3 regions of the Sphaerisporangium sp. NPDC005289 genome follow, and region 2 is predicted to be linked to each of the others. Evidence: riboswitches for the same ligand, from Rfam matches in the RefSeq annotation. Region 2 holds a riboswitch; each other region holds the start of a gene.

Region 1 (5,430 bases), on a different contig from region 2:
GCCCCGGCGGACGAGAGGTAGGTGTTCGGCAACCAGGATGCGTATCAAGGTGCTCCCTTGGTCCTTGGGAACAGAACCGGCAAATTATGCTACGCCGACTCATATCCCACGGTGTCTACATGATTGCGTACCGTCAATGCAGTCTCCCGATTCGCTCCACCGCGCGCAAGTCACTCCTACGCTTGGTCGTTGAGTGTTGTTTTCCGGCGGCGGCCGAAGCCCTCGCGCGTTCGGTTACGCTCGGAACGGGCAATCCAAACAGAAGGCATCTTCTCCGACGTGGGGGTAGCACCTATGAGCTGGCTCGCAGTGGCCGGGTTTCTCATCTTCTTCGTCGGGTTGGCCGTGTCCATTGCCCTGCACGAGTTGGGCCATCTGGTGCCCGCGAAGTTCTTCGGCGTCAAGGTCACGCAGTACATGGTCGGTTTCGGGCCCACGATGTGGTCGCGCCGCCGCGGCGATACCGAATACGGCCTGAAGTGGATTCCGATGGGCGGCTACATCCGCATGATCGGGGCACTTCCTCCCCGGCCCAACGATGATCCGAACAAGCTTCGCAACATCTCCACCGGGCCGTGGCAGGCGCTCATCGAGAGCGCCAGGCAGGCGGCGCTGGAGGAGGTCAAGCCCGGCGACGCCGACCGCGTCCTGTACCGCAAGCCCTGGTGGCAGAAGGTCATCATCTTCATCGGCGGTCCCGCGATGAACTTCGTGCTGGCCTTCGTGCTGTTCGCCATCGTGCTGATGGGCTTCGGCATCTCGGTGCCCAAGCCCGTGGTCGCCGAGGTCTCAAAGTGCGTCGTCACCGTGGCCGAGCAGGAGAAGGGCCAGCAGTGCACCCCGGCCCACCGGTCCACGCCCGCGGCGCTCGCCGGGCTCAGGGCCAAGGACAAGATCGTCTCGTTCGGCGGCAGGCCGGTGAACTCCTGGGACGACGCCAGTACGCTGATCCGCACCCATGGCGCAGGCCCGGTCGCCATCGGCATCGAGCGCGACGGCAAGCCGATGACGCTGAACGCCACGCTCATCGCGCAAGATCGCCCCTCCCTCGACGACCCGGAGAAGCTGGACAAGAACGTCGGCTTCCTCGGCGTCAGCCCCACCCTCGTCGTGGAGAAGCAAGGGCTCGGGTACGTCGTCGGCGCCATGGCCGACCTGGTCAGGCGCACCGGCTCGGCACTGCTGCAACTGCCGCAGAGGCTCGTCGGGGTCTGGCAGGCGGCCTTCGGCGGCGCCGAGCGTGACCTCAACAGCCCGCAGAGCGTCGTCGGCGCCGGGCGCCTGGGCGGCGCGATCGCCGCGGCGGCCATCCCGCTGGAGAACAAGATCGCCGGTTTCATCCAGCTCCTGGCCGGGTTCAACCTCGCGATCGGCATGTTCAACCTGATCCCGCTGATGCCGCTGGACGGCGGCCAGATCGCCGGCGGCCTGTGGGAGGGCATCAAGCGCGGTTACGCCCGGGTGCGCCGCCGCCCGATGCCGGGGCACGTGGACATCGCCAAGGCGCTGCCGCTGACGTACACGGTCGCGATCTTCCTGATCGCCATGAGCAGCCTGCTCATCTACGCCGACATCGTCAACCCCATCCGCCTGCCGGGCTGATCGGCCCCACCGGCGCCGGGCCGCGCGGCAGGCGCCCCGCAGGCACGTCGCGGTGCCACGCCCGCCGCCCGGTCACCGGGCGGCGGGTCACCGTAATACATCCTCCGGGCGAGTGTCCGGATGGAACTTTCACCGGCGGCAAGACGGCCGGACGGCTAGTACATCGAGATGTGCACGTGGTCGAAGTGGTTGGCGGTGATCCCGCCGCGGTTGGCCATCGACCGCCAGCCGGGAAAGCCCAGGTTGTAGATCCGCTGCCGGTAGATCACGTACTTCACGCCGAGCTTGCCGCCGTTCTTGATGGCCCAGGCGGCGATCTGCTCGCCCATCGCGACGCCGGCGGGCGAGGGCATCGCCCCGCCGGAGCTGAGCATGAAGTCGCATGCCCGGCCCAGCGGGTGCTCGCCACTGTTCTCGGGGCGGTAGCAGCCGACGGGGAACCGCAGCGGGAAGTGGTCCTTGACCTCGGCGCGCATCAGCCGCATCCGCGGGGTGATGTTCTCGCTCCCGGCCGGCAGCTCGGGCGCCCAGCTGCCGTTGGCCTGCTTGCCCGGGGCGGTGGGCACCAGCCGGTCCAGCTTGTCCTTGATCTGGCCGATCAGCTTCTCGGCGTCCCTGCGCTGGGCGGTCACCTCGACGACGTCGTCGCGCAGGCCGTCGGTCAGCGCGGCCGCGTCGTCGGCCGCCTTCTTGCGGGCGTCACGGGCCGTGGCATATCGGCCGATCTCGGCGGACTGCTCGGCCTGGAGCTGTTGCAGCATCGCGGCGCCGCCGAAACCGGGCGACATGAGCTCGCGCATCATGCCGAGGCCGCTGCCCGCCTGGTAGCTGAGCTGGGCGATGTCGCCCACCTGGCCCTCGGAGGCGGTGAGCTCGGTCTCCGCGGCCTTCAGCCGCTCACGGGCCTTCTTCTCCGCGTCCTTGGCCTTGGCGACCGCGACGCGCTTGGCGTTGTACTGGGCGATCAGCTTGTCGACCTGCTTGCCGAGGGCGGCGAGCTGTGCCTTGAGCTGTTTCTCGGTGGGTTTGGGGGCGGCGGCGCCGGCCGTGGACGGGCCGAGCACCAGGGCGGCCACCATCAGAGCGCAGGCGGCCACGGAACCGTGGCGGCCGGAAGACAGGGGCAGAGCCCGCTCCTCTCCATCTGCCGACCGGGTTAGCTGACGGGTTCGGGCCGGAGACGCCCTACCACACGCGTGGATTCACCCCAGAGGAACCGATGGGTCCCCGGCTCCCAGGCGGGGCACCTGGGATTAGGCGGACCGGCCGTTACGGCCGGTGTCTGATGGATGGTAGTGGTAGATCCGTATTTATGGCGACCCCGGAGGTGACGTCCCCCGACGTGGCGTGCGCGTGGTCACCGCCGCCGCGCCCGCGGCGGGCCGTCCAGGGCGGGCGCGGTCACGGCTGCTCGCGCAGCATCCGGGCGGCCTCCTCGGGCAGCACGTCGTTGACGAACGCGCCCATCGCCGACTCCGACCCGGCCAGGTACTTCAGCTTCTGCGCCGCCCGCCGGATGCTGAACAGCTGCAGGTGCAGGTAGGCGAGGTCGCGCCCGGTGCGCACGGGCGCCTGGTGCCAGGCCGCGACGTAGGGCATGGTGACCCCGAACAGCCCGTCCAGCCGCCGCAGCACGTCGGTGTAGAGCGGGCCGAAGGCCGCGCGCTCCTCGGCGTCCAGCTCGCGAAGGTCGGCCGCCCTGCGGTTGAGGTAGACGTGCACCTCGAACGGCCACCGCGCCGCCGCGGGGACGAACGCCGTCCAGTGCTCGTTGGAGGCGACCACGCGCGTCTCGGCCTTGCGCTCGGCGGCCAGCACGTCCGCGAACAGGTCGCCGCCCGTGCGCTCGCGGTAGCGGGCCGCCGAGGCCAGCATCTGCCGCGTGCGAGGCGTCACGTACGGATAGGCGTAGATCTGGCCGTGCGGGTGCGCCAGCGTGATGCCGATCTCGGCGCCGCGGTTCTCGAACGGGAACACCTGCTCCACGCCGTCCAGCCGCGAGAGGTGGTCGGTGCGGTCGGCGAGCGCCACCAGCACCAGATCGACCTGCTCGGGAGACAGCCGGGAGAAGGAGGAGTCGTGCCGGGAGGTGAAGCACACCACCTCGCACCGGCCGACGCCGGGCCGCACCTCGCTCAGGCCGCCCACGTCCTCGTAGTGGCCCAGGTTGAAGCTGAAGGACGGGAAACGGTTCTCGAACACCGCGACGTCGTAGTCGGCGGCGGGGATCTCGGTCGCGTGGCCCGGCCGGGAGGGGCACAGGGGGCATTCGTCGGTGGGGGGCAGGAACGTGCGGCCCTGGCGGTGCCCGGCGATGGCGATCCACTCGTCCATCACCGGGTCGTACCGCAGCTCCGAGGCCGCGGGGCGCGGGGGCAGCTCGCGGGTGTCGGCGGCGCCGCGGTCGGCGCTCTCGTCGTGGTCGAAGTAGATGAGCTCTCGCCCATCGGCGAGCTGGGTGACGGTCCGCTTCACCGGGCCACCTCCTGTCCGGCGGCCGGCTGAGCCGCCTGTCCTGTCGTGTCGGCGGCCCGGGCCGCCCGTTCTGTTCCCGGAGCGCGGTTCGCGCGTCCGGACCCGCCGGCGTCGCGCGCCGGCTCGGTCGATGGCGCCGTCCCCGCAGGGTCGGCCAGCAGCAGCGTGCCGGCCTGCTCGGACAGCGCCGATCTGGCCTCCTCCGGCAGGCCGGTGTCGCTGATCACGACGTGCGCCTCGTCCAGCTTGGCGATCGTGCTGATGCCGACGGTGCCCCACTTGGTGTGGTCGGCCAGCACGACCAGCCGCTGCGCCGCCGCGACCAGTTCGCGGTCGGTCTCGGCCTCAAGGATGTTGGGGGTGGTGAAGCCCGCCCTGGGGTTCATGCCGTGCACGCCGAGCATCAGCGTGTCGACGTTGAGCGCGCGGATGGCCGCCACGGCGACCGGCCCCACCAGCGCGTCCGACGGCGTGCGCACCCCTCCGGTGAGCACGACGGTCTGGTCGGCGCGCCCGGCCCGGTGGAAGACGTCGGCGACCTGGACGGAGTTGGTGATGACCGTGAGGTGGGGGACGTCGGCCAGGTGATGGGCCAGGGTCCAGGTGGTCGTGCCGGCCGACAGCGCGACCGCGCTGCCCGGGCGCACCAGCTCGGCGGCGCGGCGGGCGATCGCCTCCTTCTCGGCCTGCTGGCGCACCGACTTGGCCGCGAAGCCCGGCTCCTCGGTGGACCCCGCGCCGGTGGCGGTGGCGCCGCCGTGCACCTTGTCGACCAGCCCGCGCTCGGCCAGCGCCTCAAGGTCGCGGCGGATCGTCATGTCCGACACCCCGAGCTCGCGCACCAGGTCGGCGACCCGTACCGCGCCGCTCCTGCGGACGCGCTCGAGGATCGCCTGCTGCCGTTGCTGAGCCAGCATCGCCTCACCTCTCCACCAAGTTCCATCAAAATACTACATAATCTGACCTGCATCTTGTTGGAACGTGAGGGGCGATGGTGGGGCGGGTGGACGGTCCCGGGTGGCGGCTCTGGGGGGCTTTCTTTGGCGTTTGGGCCTTGTACCGGTTCGGGCGCGGATGCATGGTGGGGAGCACGACCCGTACCGATGGGGAGGCCGAGATGGCGAGACGCGCGCGCAAGAGCCGGGCCCGCAAGAAGAGGAAGGCCAACCACGGCAAGCGGCCCGTCTCCCGCTGACCCTCCCCACGCCGGCCGTCACCTCGCCACCGCGTCGGCCGTGCGGGCATGCCGGAGGTGACCCCGCGTCGTCTCCCGGCCGGGTGCCGGGGGCGGTGACGCGCGACGGGGCCGAGAGTACCGCGCTCCCTCGGCCCGCGCGTCAGCCGCCGCGGCCC
Region 2 (5,430 bases):
GATGATGACGATGTCGATGATGCGGGCCACCAGGCGCTGCCACCACTCGGCCAGCGGGGCGGGGGCGCCCGGAGGCTGCGTGCCGGTGGCCGGGTAGCCCTGCTGGTAGCCGGCCGGGCCGTAGCCCTGCTGGCCGTACTGCTGGCCGTAGCCCTGCTGGCCGTAGGCCGCCCCGTACGGCGGCGCCTGCTGGGCGTGCTGCTGCCCGTAGCCCTGCTGGTCGTGGCCGGCCTGCTGCCCATACTGCGGCTGGCCGTACGGCTGCTGCCCGTACTGCTGCTGGCCGTACTGGGCCTGCTGGCCGTACGCCTGCTGCGCGTCCTGCTGGCCGTACTGGCCCTGCTGGCCGTAGCCCTGCTGGGCCTCCGGCTGGCCGTACTGCTGCTGGCCCTGCTGGGCCTGCTGGGCCTGCTGGCCGTACTGCTGCTGCCCGTAGCCCTGCGGCTGGGCGTAGCCGCCGGTCTGCTGGCCGTACTGCGGCTGGCCATAGGACGACGACTGGCCCTGCTGGCCGTAGCCCTGCTGGGCCTCCTGACCGTACGCCTGCTGACCGTACTGCTGGGGCTGCTGCCCGTACTGCTGCTGGCCCTGCTGGGCCTGCTGGCCGTACTGCTGCTGCCCGTAGCCCTGCCCCTGCTGGGGGTGGGAAGGCTGGCCGTAGGCTCCGGTTCCACCCTGCTGGCCGTAGGCGCCCGGCTGGCCGTAGGCTCCCGTCCCTGCCTGCTGGCCGTAGGCTCCCTGCTGGCCATAGCCCTGCTGGGGGTAGGCGGAGTGCTCCGAGGCCGGCTGGGGACGGTGGACGACGGTCACCTCCGGATCGATGCCCGGGGGGTTCTGCTGCCCATATTGCGGAGAGCCGGTTGACGAATGACCCTCGTCCGGCTCGTCGCGTGGGTACGGCGGCTGTCCGGTGCTCACCGTGTCACCTCACTTCGGCTTCGCACGTGGCCTCTGTCAGGCGCACGTGCCGTGGTGTTGCCAAGGTAGCGACAGCGGGATCAACAGTCACCTTTCCATTCCGTCACTCCGAAGGTCAGGATCGCGGATTCACATGCAGCAACATCCGCGTGTTGCCCAGGGTGTTCGGCTTGACGTGCTCCAGGTCGAGGAACTCGGCGACGCCCTCGTCGTAGGAGTCCAGGAGTTCGGCGTAGACCTCGGGGGAGACGGGCGTGCCCTGGATGGGGACGAAACCGTGCCTGCCGAAGAACTCGACCTCGAAGGTCAGGCAGAAGACCCGCTGGACCTCCAGCCGGCGGGCGGCGTCGATGAGCGCCGCGACGATCATGTGGCCGATGCCCATGCCGCGGCAGCCGGCGTCGACGGCGACCGTGCGGATCTCCGCCAGGTCCTCCCAGAGCACGTGGAGCGCGCCGCAGCCCACGACCATGCCGTCTCGCTCGGCCACCCAGAACTCCTGGACGTCCTCGTACAGGGTCACGGTCGCCTTGCGCAGCAGGCGCGGCCCGTCGCCGGAGTAGGTGTCGACCAATTTCCTGATCGTCCGCACGTCGGAGGTGCGGGCCCGCCGGACGGCGGGCGCGCCCTCGGCGGACGGGCGCTGCGCGGCCTGCCTCATGACGCGTCAGCGTATCCGCCCACCGGCGGGGCGGCGTTCGACGCCGTGCCGAGGCCCCCCGATAACGGACTGTCCGAAATACCTGCCAATTCGCGTCGCCATCACGGAGCGTGATCCGGCGCACGCGGTCGGTGCGCGCCGCGGGAAGGTCTGGGAGCGTGGCGCGCGAGATGCTCTTTGACCTGCGGCTTTTCTTCGAGCCCCTGCCCGCGGGCCGGGTAACCGCAGCTCGGAACGGGTGCGGGACTTCCACCGGCGTGATCTTTCCGTGACGCGCCGGTTGTGGAACCTCAACAGAATTCGCAGTTCTGGTTGAGCAGGAACCTGAACTGGACTAATGTCCAGCGTCAATGTCGGTCGTCGTTCCGCGGCGACCGCACCGCCTAATTCCCGCCCCATCCGAACGGCGGGAAACCGGGGACCCAAAGGTGGGTCCGGGGGAGGTCCCCCGGCGACCCGCCACCCCTGGGGTGAATCCGAGAGGGAGGCATCGCGATCCTCCATGGTCACGTGCTCGGTAGGGCTGCTCCGGCCCGAACCCGTCAGCTAACCCGGTAGGCGTCCGAGGAGAGGAGCTTTTTGGTGCAGCCTAGGCGCACGCCTGGAAAGAGCGCGGGCAGGCACGCCCGCGGGCGAGAACGCGGTGCCCATTCCCGCTTCGGGAGCGCCTCCGGTGCGTCCTCGCGCCTTCCCCGCCGCATCGCGCTGGTGACCGCCGCGCTGATGGCCGTGACCTTCGGCTCGCCTCTGGTGTCCGCGACGGCCGAGCCCAAGCCCAGCCTCAACGACCTGAAGAACCAGGTCGAGCACCTCTACAACCAGATCGAGTCGCTCACCGAGCAGTACAACGGCCAGAAGGAGCGCCTCAAGCAGGCGCAGCGTTCGGCCGAACTCGCCAAGAAGACCCTCTCCAAGAGCGAGGCCGACCTGGAGGCCAAGCGCGCCAGAGCCGGCATGTACGCCCAGGACGCCTACATGACCGGCGGTCTCGGCTCGCCGCTGACCCTCGCCATGTCCGGCGACCCCGACGCCTACCTCGACCGCGTGGCCACGACCTACGCCCTGCAGCTGCAGCAGGGCGAGGAGGTCGCCCAGATCGGCAAGGCGATGGCGACCGCCGAGCGCGCCAAGGCCGGCGCCAAGGCCCGCGAGGCCGAGGTCAAGAAGCTCGTCTCCGACCTGTCCTCCCAGCGTGACAAGATCCGCGGCCTGGTCGCCAAGACCGAGGGCAGCCTGTTCAAGCGCGCGCTGTCGCAGGCCGGCGGGTACGGCCGGGCCACCAGGATCGAGATCCCGATCCCGGGCGAGGGCAAGGCCGCCCAGGCCGCCAGGTGGGCGCTGACGCAGCAGCTCAAGCCGTACGTCTGGGGCGCCGCGGGGCCGAGCACCTTCGACTGCTCCGGTCTGGTCCTGTGGGCCTACCAGAAGGTCGGCATCAGCCTGCCGCACTACACCGGCGACCAGTGGACCGCGGGGACCCACATCTCCCGCGAGGACCTGCGCCCCGGCGACCTGGTCTTCTTCTACAGCGACCTGCACCACGTCGGCATCTACATCGGCGGCGGCATGATGGTGCACGCACCGCGCACCGGTGATGTCGTGCGGGTGGTCCCGCTCGGCAACCGCCCGTTCGCCGGCGGCGTGCGCATCGCCGACTAGCGCCACGGCGCGCACGCCGGACGAGGCGGCCGCCGGTACGGTGACGCCGCCTCGCGCCGGGACGAGGTACCCCTGCCTCGGACGGTGCGACCTCAGATGAGGCGGCGCCGCGCCGCCCAGGCCACGGCCTCGATGGCCGTGGCGACGCCTATGCGGTCGCAGATGCCGCGCAGGCGGCGTCGTACGGTGCGGCCGCTCACGTCGAGCCTGCGTCCCACTCTGTCGACGGTCACGCCCTTGGCCAGTTCGGCGAGCAAGAGAAGATCATCGTCGCTCAGTCCCACACCGTCTGATCCCGAAGGAATGTCATTCCCTCGGGAAACCAGATCCGGATACGCCATCGGGTGTCCTCCCCCACGACGAACTCGGCAACATACTGAATGCTTCGGCCCGCCCCGTCAGGAACGTTAAACGCCGCGTTGAAAGGTCGTCAAGCACTGACCTCGATACCCATGACGTTTGTGATTGACATACCAGTGCATATGTGAACTACTCGTGACATGTCCCCGCACCTCCCGGTCCGGGGGGACATCGGCGATGATCATGGCCGTGGGCCGCATGATCCGCCATGGAAGACCACCGCGGCGCTGGTGGAGGCCCGGTTCCATGCGGGACGCCTCGCGGGCGCCCCGGCTCGGAGATATACGGTCGACACGCTATACGCCGAATTCGACCCGCGAAACCAGTACGCTTTCTGACTTTCTTCCGCCGGGCACGCCCGTGGGCGTAACACTCCGGCCACCCACGATTTGCCGTGGCCGATCACCGCGCCGCGCCGTATTCGACGCGCGCGCCCCCTCCACGTCTCCGATATGGATCTCCCCCGCCGCTTGATCGCGGGGCGCGCTCAGGCGGTGTTGCGGTTGTAGATCAGGCGCAGCCCGATGAGCGTCAGCCAGGGCTCGTGGACGTCGATCGAACGGGCCTCGTTCACCACCAGCGCGGCCATCGACCCGGTGGCCACGACGGTCACGTCGTCGGGGTCGGACGCGAGCTCGGGCGCCATGCGCTCGACGATGCCGTCCACCTGGCCGGCGAAACCGTAGATGATGCCCGCCTGCAGGGCTTCGACGGTGTTCTTGGCGATGACCGAGCGTGGGCGCACCAGCTCGACCTTGTGGAGCTGGGCCCCCGCGGCGGCCAGGGCGTCCACCGAGATCTCGATGCCGGGGGCGGTGACCGCGCCGACGTACTCGCCCTTGGCCGACACCGCGTCGAAGGAGGTGGCGGTGCCGAAGTCGACGATGATGCACGGCCCCCCGTACAGCGTGACGGCGGCGAGCGCGTTGACGATGCGGTCGCTGCCGACCTCCTTGGGGTTGTCCATGCGCACCGGCACCCCGGTGCGCACGCCCGGCTCCACGATGACGGCGGTCACGTCGCCGTAGTAGCGCCGGCACATCTCGCGCATCTCGTTCAGCACGGAGGGGACCGTCGAGCAGATGGCGATGCCGCCGATGTCGGCGTCCTTGAGCAGGGGGCTCTGACCGAGCAGCCCCTGCAGGACGACCGCGATCTCGTCGGCGGTGCGCCTGGCGTCGGTGGCCAGGCGCCAGTGCTCGATGACCTCCTCGCCCTCGAAGAGGCCGAGCACCGTGTGAGTGTTGCCGACGTCGATCGTGAGCAGCATCAAGCCCCCCGAAGGTCCAAAGCGATGTCAAGTGCGGGCGCCGAATGGGTCAGCGACCCCACAGCAAGGTAGTCAACACCGGTTTCGGCCACCTCACGAGCCGATTCCAGGCGGAGTCCGCCGCTGGACTCCAGCCGGGCCCTGCCGCCCACCAGGGCCACGGCGCGGGTCAGCTCCTCCACGGTGAAGTTGTCCAGCAGGATCTCCTCCGCTCCCTCGGCCAGCACCGGCTCGATCTGGTCCAGGCGGTCGACCTCCACCTCGATCGGCAGCTCCGGATAGGCCTGCCGGACGGCGCGGAACGCCTCGGCGACCCCGCCGGCCGCCACCACGTGATTGTCCTTGATCAAGGCCGCGTCCGACAGGGACATCCGATGATTGACCCCGCCGCCGCACCGCACGGCGTACTTCTCCAGCGCCCTGAGGCCGGGAAGAGTCTTGCGGCTGTCGCGGACCCGCGTGCCGGTGCCGCTCACCGCCTCGACCCAGCGGTGGGTCAGCGTCGCGATGCCCGACAGGTGGGTGAGCAGGTTGAGCGCGGCGCGCTCGGCGGTGAGCACGT
Region 3 (5,430 bases), on a different contig from region 2:
CCCCGGCCGCGGCGGGCGCCCACCAGCGGCGGGGGGCGCGGCGGGCCAGCCAGACCACCGCGAGCACCATGATCGCGATGATCACGGTCTGGACGGCGAAGCTCTTGAGCCGGTCGGCCGACCACGCGGGCCACTGCTGGGTGGACAGGCCGTAGGCGCGCAGCCGCGTCTCGTACCACATGCCGAGCGGCCACTTGATCGCCAGGCTCACCGCCGAGAGCGCGACGACGCCGAGCAGGGCGCGCGCCCACCACGGGCCCGGGAGCCGTCCCACCAGCCAGGCGCCCACGGGCGTCAGGACCAGCACGCCCGCGACGGCGAGCGTCACGGCCAGCGACAGGTACACCGGCACGTTCACGGCCGCGTCGAAGGCGTCGGCGCGCGCGATCTGCGCCGCGGTGAAGTCGCGCGCGGGATCGGGCGCCACGGCGGGCGCGGAGCCCGGCAGCGGGCGCCACGGCGTGCTCACCGCCACCACGGCGGCCAGCGCCACCCCCAGGCCCACCAGCGCGCCCCCCGCCGCCCGCACCCCGCTCACCGCTCGCTCCGAGCCGGCGCCTGGACCGTCGGGTGGGCCCGTGCGGGCGTGCGCATCCGCGCCGGCGTCGCCCGCCGGGCCGGCCACGCGGCCGGTCTCGTCACTTCGCTCCATGCTCTCCCCTGCGCCGCGCCGCCACCGTGGTCATGCGAGCTGGTCTCGGACGTACTCGCGCCAGGCGGCGGTGAATCGCTCCAGGCTCATGCGGAGCGTGCGGGACAGCGCCGCCCGCACGTCCCCGTGCCTGGACTCACGGTAGAGGCTCACCAGAGCGCGTTCGCCGAAGCGCCCCGCGACATACCGGCAGGCGAGCCAGGCCTCCTCGTACGCCTGGGCCTGCCGCGCGGAGCCGGCGGCGAACGCCTCCGGCCCGGGCAGCCGTTCGGGCGTCCGTCCGGCGCGCACCTCGTCGGCCAGTTCGGCCGCGGCCCGGCGCGCCGGGATGCCGGCGTCGAGATAGCCGACGTAGTCCGCGAACCCCTCGACCAGCCATTTGGGCGTGCTCCCGTCGAGCGCCGCCCCGGTGGCGATGTGCGTGATCTCGTGGGCGAGGACGACGTCGCGGCCGGCGGCGGTCAGGCGGGCGAACGACCGCGGCTCCACGATCACCCGGTCGGCGCCCGCCACCGCGGCCAGGCCGTTCACCTGCGCTGGGGCGGCCAGCACGGCCGCCTGCTCGGTCGTGGCGGGAACGGCGATCAGCGGACGCACCGGGCCCACGACGCGGGCGACCAGCCGGCTCGCCCGGTCGGCCCGGCGCGCCAGGTCGGCGAACGCGGCTCCGGAGGCCGCGGCGGCGGCTTCGCCTCCGGGGACGGGCCTGGTCGCGGAGGTTTTCGCAGCCTGCGGGGCCGTGGTTCCAGAAGCCGTGAGGGCTCCAGCGGCGGTGAGGGCACCGGGGGCCGCGACCACGAGGGAGAGGTCGCCGCGGAAGGTCCGCGCGCCGGACCATATCTCCGGATGCTCGCCGATCAGCGTCCGCGCCCGCCGTCCGAGATCGTCCTCGACGGCGGAGGGCCCCGTCAGCACGGTCAGCAACCCCGCCAGGACGGCCCAGAGCCACACGACGCGCATGCGGGAAATCTACTCGCTCGTCCTTCCCGGCCACATCGGCGTCCCAGAGGCGGACCCCCGTCAGCGTCCCGACGGAGGACCCGTATCGACTTCCCGGCGGCACATCGGCCTGGCGGGGCACGGACGCGCGAAGGCCCCGTCCGGTCGTGTCGCGCCTCGCCGATGGGGCGCGGCGCGGACGCGCGAAGGCCCCGTCCGCTCCGAGGGGGGAGGAGCGGACGGGGCCTTCACGACCGGCGCGAGGGGCATGTGCACCACCTGGAAAGGTCTTCGAGGAGCGGGGGCACCTCTCGGAGACGCTCTCCCGGAGGAATCCTCGCGCCGATCGGCCTCCGGAACGGCAGGCAGATCGGCCTCCGGAACCGCCGGTCGGCTTCCAGCACCGCCGGTCAGGGTCCGGAATCGCCGGTCGACATCCCGGGACGGCCCGGAAACCGGACCGGCCCGTCGTGGGAACCGGGAGCGGATCGGCACGGGCGACCGGCGCACCCGACCCAGCGGAGCCCTGGATGGGCGGGGGTGGTTCCGCGGGTCAAGCGGGGGTCCAGCGCCGACCTGGAGCGGCAGGCGGAATCCGACCTGGTCATCCGATTGCTGGATGGCAGCGCCGACGCCGCGACGGTCCCGCCGGTCAGGCGCCGGGGCGGACGGCGCCGACGAAGGACGCCTTCCGGTAGCCCGACAGCTTGTCGATGCGCACCCGCGCGCCGGTGTGCGGCGAGTGGATCATCTTGCCGTGCCCGACGTACATGCCGACGTGGCCGAGTCCGTAGAAGAACATCAGGTCACCCTGCTTGAGGTTCTTCCAGGACACCTTCTTCCGCACCGTGCGGAACTGGCTGGCGGCGATGCGGGGCAGCTTCACACCGGCCTTGCGCCAGGCGTACAGCATCAGGCCGGAGCAGTCGAAGGCCCCCGGGCCGCTGGCGCCCCAGCGGTAGGGGTCGCCGATCTGCTTCTTCGCCACCGCGACGGCCGTGTGCGCCTTGAGCTGCTGCCGGGCGGCCCTGCTCACTTTGGCCTTGCTCTTGGATGTGCGGGAGGTGCCGGATGTGCTCGCCTCGCTCACCGCGGCCGTGCCGGTGGGCTCGGAGGCCCCGGTGATGCTCGGTGTCTCGATCAGCCCGGCCGGGCCGTAGACGGACGGCTCTGAGGGTCCCTGAGCCGGTGCCGCCGTGGCGGCGTCAGCCGCCGTCGCCTGCGTCGCCACGGCTCCCACGGAGGCCGTCATGGTGAGCACCACACCGCCGAGAGAGAAGCGGGCAATGCGCGACAGACGAGGGTTCTGGGTGGTGCTGGACAGGATCGCTCCTTGATTCTTCCACTCACGCCTACCGGGTTAGCTGACGGATTCGGGCATGGAAGTAGCCCTACGACGCCAAGGCGTCGATTCACCCCCTGATCCCGCGTTCAGGATCAATTGGGTCCCCGGTTCCGTGCTCCTTGCCGCACGGATTCGGCAGGTCACCGCCCCTTTGGGGTCCTGGCTCGCGCCTTACTGGGGCGACGGCGACCGCTGGATTGTCATGCGTGGAGCCGGTCGGAAGACCGGCTCCGTTCGCGACGGCATGGCGTGCTCGCCGCGGGCCAGAAGTTACACAGAACCCCAAATCGAGGCAAAGCCGTGACCAAGTCACATAGATCAAATAGGGGGCTTCTTAATCAGGAAACCCCTGCACAACAAGCGCATCCGTTACCCGTATGTGATTCCCCTCACATATCCCGAAACGGCACCTGACGCGAGTCACACAAGTCACATCAGTCACACCCGTTCAGGGATCTTGGAGAGGGAACGGTCCACCTAGCCCCGCCCGGCGGACCGGGATGCGCACCCCCGCGTGTCACGCTCCGCACTCGAGACCCGTTACCCACGACGTCCGTTCCGCAACGATCATTCAGCAACAGTGCTTCCGCAATGAGAATTACGCAATATCCGTTGTGCAACGTCCATTGCTCATGTCAAAGTGGGCGCATGGCCGATGAAGACGTACGCACGATCACCGACTCACGGGTGCTGGCCGCCCTGTCGCATCCCACGAGGCGGCGCCTCATGGACGCGCTGAAGGTCTACGGTCCCTGCACCGCCAGCATGCTGGCCGAGCACACCGGGCAGGCCGTCGCCAACGCCAGCCACCACCTGCGCGTCCTGGCCGGCAGCGAGCTCATCGAGGAGGCCCCCGAGCTCGCCCGCGACCGGCGCGAGCGCTGGTGGCGGCTGTCCTCGGCCGAGCTGCGCTGGAGCGAGTCCGACTTCGGCGGCGACCCCGCGACCGCCGCCATCGCCAGCGCGGCGGCGTCCCTCAACCTCGAACACCACGTCAGCATGGTCCGCGCCTGGTACGCCGCGAGCGAGGACGAGCGGGCGGCCTGGCAGGACGCCCCCTTCTCCACCGACAAGTGGCTGCGGCTCACCCCCGACGAGCTGCACGAGTTCGAGGCGCAGTTCCTGGAGCTCCTCAACCGGTGGGCCACCCGGGAGATCCCCGACGACGGGCGGCCCCGCGAGCCGGTGTTCGTGTTCGCCTTCGGCGTCCCGGGCCGGCCGTGAACGGCCTCACCGCGGCGGCCGCGCCCGCCGCGTCTCGATCCCGGGGCCGCTGGGGGCTGCTGCGCGACCGCGACTTCCGGCTGCTGTGGGTCGGCGAGACCACCAGCGGCTTCGGCAGCTCTCTCACCTCGGTTGCCCTGCCTCTGGTCGCGATCACCGCGCTCCACGCGACCACACTGGAGGTCGCTCTGCTCACCGCCGCGGCGTGGGTGCCGTGGGTGATCATCGGCCTGCCCGCCGGAGCCTGGGTCGACCGCCTGCCTCGCAGGCCCGTGATGCTGATCTGCGACGCCGTGTCGTTCCTGCTGTTCCTCAGCATCCCGGTGGCCGCGTGGCAAGGCGTGCTGACCGTCGGCCATCTGCTGGCCGTCGCGCTGCTCACGGGCACCGCCAAGGTGTTCTTCCAGACCTCCTACCAGGTGTACCTCCCCTCGATCGTCGTCCCCGCCGACCTGCCCGAGGGCAACGCCAAGCTCCAGGGCGGCGAGTCGGCCGTCGAAGTGGTGGGCCCGGGAGCCGCCGGTCTGGTCGCCCAGGTGTTCGGCGCGGTCACCGCGCTGCTCGCCGACGCGGCGAGCTTCGTGGTCTCGGCGCTGTGCCTGCTCGGCATCAGGGCCCGCGAGGCCCCGGTGTCGCGCGAGCGGCGGGCCACGACGCTTCGACGCGAGATCGGCGAGGGCCTGCGCTTCGTCGCCCGCGACCCCTACCTGCGGGTGCTCACGGTGTTCGGGGCGGCCAGCAACCTCGGGCTCATGGGATACCAGGCCATCCTGGTCGTCTTCCTGGTGCGCGACGTCGGCGTCGGCCCCGGCGCGGTCGGCGGGCTGATGGCGGTCATGAGCGTCGGCGGCCTGGCGGGTGCCGCGAGCGCCACCTGGGTGTCCAGGCGGCTCGGCAGCGCCCGCGCCATGATCGTGTTCGAGGCGCTCGGCGCGCCGTTCGGCCTGCTCATTCCGCTGGCCCACCGGGGCCCGTGGCTGGCGGTCGCGGTGGCCGGCGGGTTCGTCCTGGTCACGGGCGTGGTGGCGGGCAACATCATCAAGGCGGGCTTCCGCCAGACCTACGTCCCCCGGCACCTGCTCGGCCGGGTCTCCGTGAGCATGCAGTTCGTCAACTACGGCACCATCCCGCTCGGCGCCCTCCTCGGCGGGGCGCTCGGCGGCGCCATCGGCACCCGTCCGTCGATGTGGGTCGTCACGGCCGGGCTCGCCCTGACCGGCCTGATCCTCCTCACCGGCCCCCTCAGGCACCGCCGCGACCTCCCCGCCTC

What was found. Region 2 has a riboswitch for cyclic di-AMP ahead of ABZT47_RS20925 (NlpC/P60 family protein). Riboswitches for the same ligand answer to the same signal wherever they lie in the genome.
Region 1: it holds a riboswitch for cyclic di-AMP, as region 2 does, so the genes downstream of both, ABZT47_RS32380 (hypothetical protein) here and ABZT47_RS20925 (NlpC/P60 family protein) in region 2, are expected to answer to the same signal.
Region 3: it holds a riboswitch for cyclic di-AMP, as region 2 does, so the genes downstream of both, ABZT47_RS19215 (C40 family peptidase) here and ABZT47_RS20925 (NlpC/P60 family protein) in region 2, are expected to answer to the same signal.

The regions. Positions count from the first base shown of each region.
Region 1 is NZ_JBEXGS010000024.1:120,526-125,955, forward strand. Features, by position in the region: gene ABZT47_RS32370 (response regulator transcription factor) at 1-48, opposite strand, end outside; gene ABZT47_RS32375 (site-2 protease family protein) at 295-1,602, shown strand; gene ABZT47_RS32380 (hypothetical protein) at 1,758-2,699, opposite strand; cyclic di-AMP (ydaO/yuaA leader) riboswitch at 2,734-2,872, opposite strand; gene galT (galactose-1-phosphate uridylyltransferase) at 3,004-4,077, opposite strand; gene ABZT47_RS32390 (DeoR/GlpR family DNA-binding transcription regulator) at 4,074-4,994, opposite strand; gene ABZT47_RS32395 (TIGR03086 family metal-binding protein) at 5,415-5,430, opposite strand, start outside.
Region 2 is NZ_JBEXGS010000011.1:183,755-189,184, reverse strand. Features, by position in the region: gene ABZT47_RS20935 (RDD family protein) at 1-918, opposite strand, end outside; gene ABZT47_RS20930 (amino-acid N-acetyltransferase) at 1,034-1,579, opposite strand; cyclic di-AMP (ydaO/yuaA leader) riboswitch at 1,961-2,156, shown strand; gene ABZT47_RS20925 (NlpC/P60 family protein) at 2,288-3,238, shown strand; gene ABZT47_RS20920 (LuxR C-terminal-related transcriptional regulator) at 3,331-3,495, opposite strand; gene ABZT47_RS20915 (type III pantothenate kinase) at 4,086-4,868, opposite strand; gene ABZT47_RS20910 (L-aspartate oxidase) at 4,868-5,430, opposite strand, start outside.
Region 3 is NZ_JBEXGS010000010.1:105,285-110,714, forward strand. Features, by position in the region: gene ABZT47_RS19205 (M48 family metallopeptidase) at 1-652, opposite strand, end outside; gene ABZT47_RS19210 (hypothetical protein) at 683-1,612, opposite strand; gene ABZT47_RS19215 (C40 family peptidase) at 2,244-2,843, opposite strand; cyclic di-AMP (ydaO/yuaA leader) riboswitch at 2,926-3,084, opposite strand; gene ABZT47_RS19220 (metalloregulator ArsR/SmtB family transcription factor) at 3,585-4,160, shown strand; gene ABZT47_RS19225 (MFS transporter) at 4,157-5,430, shown strand, end outside.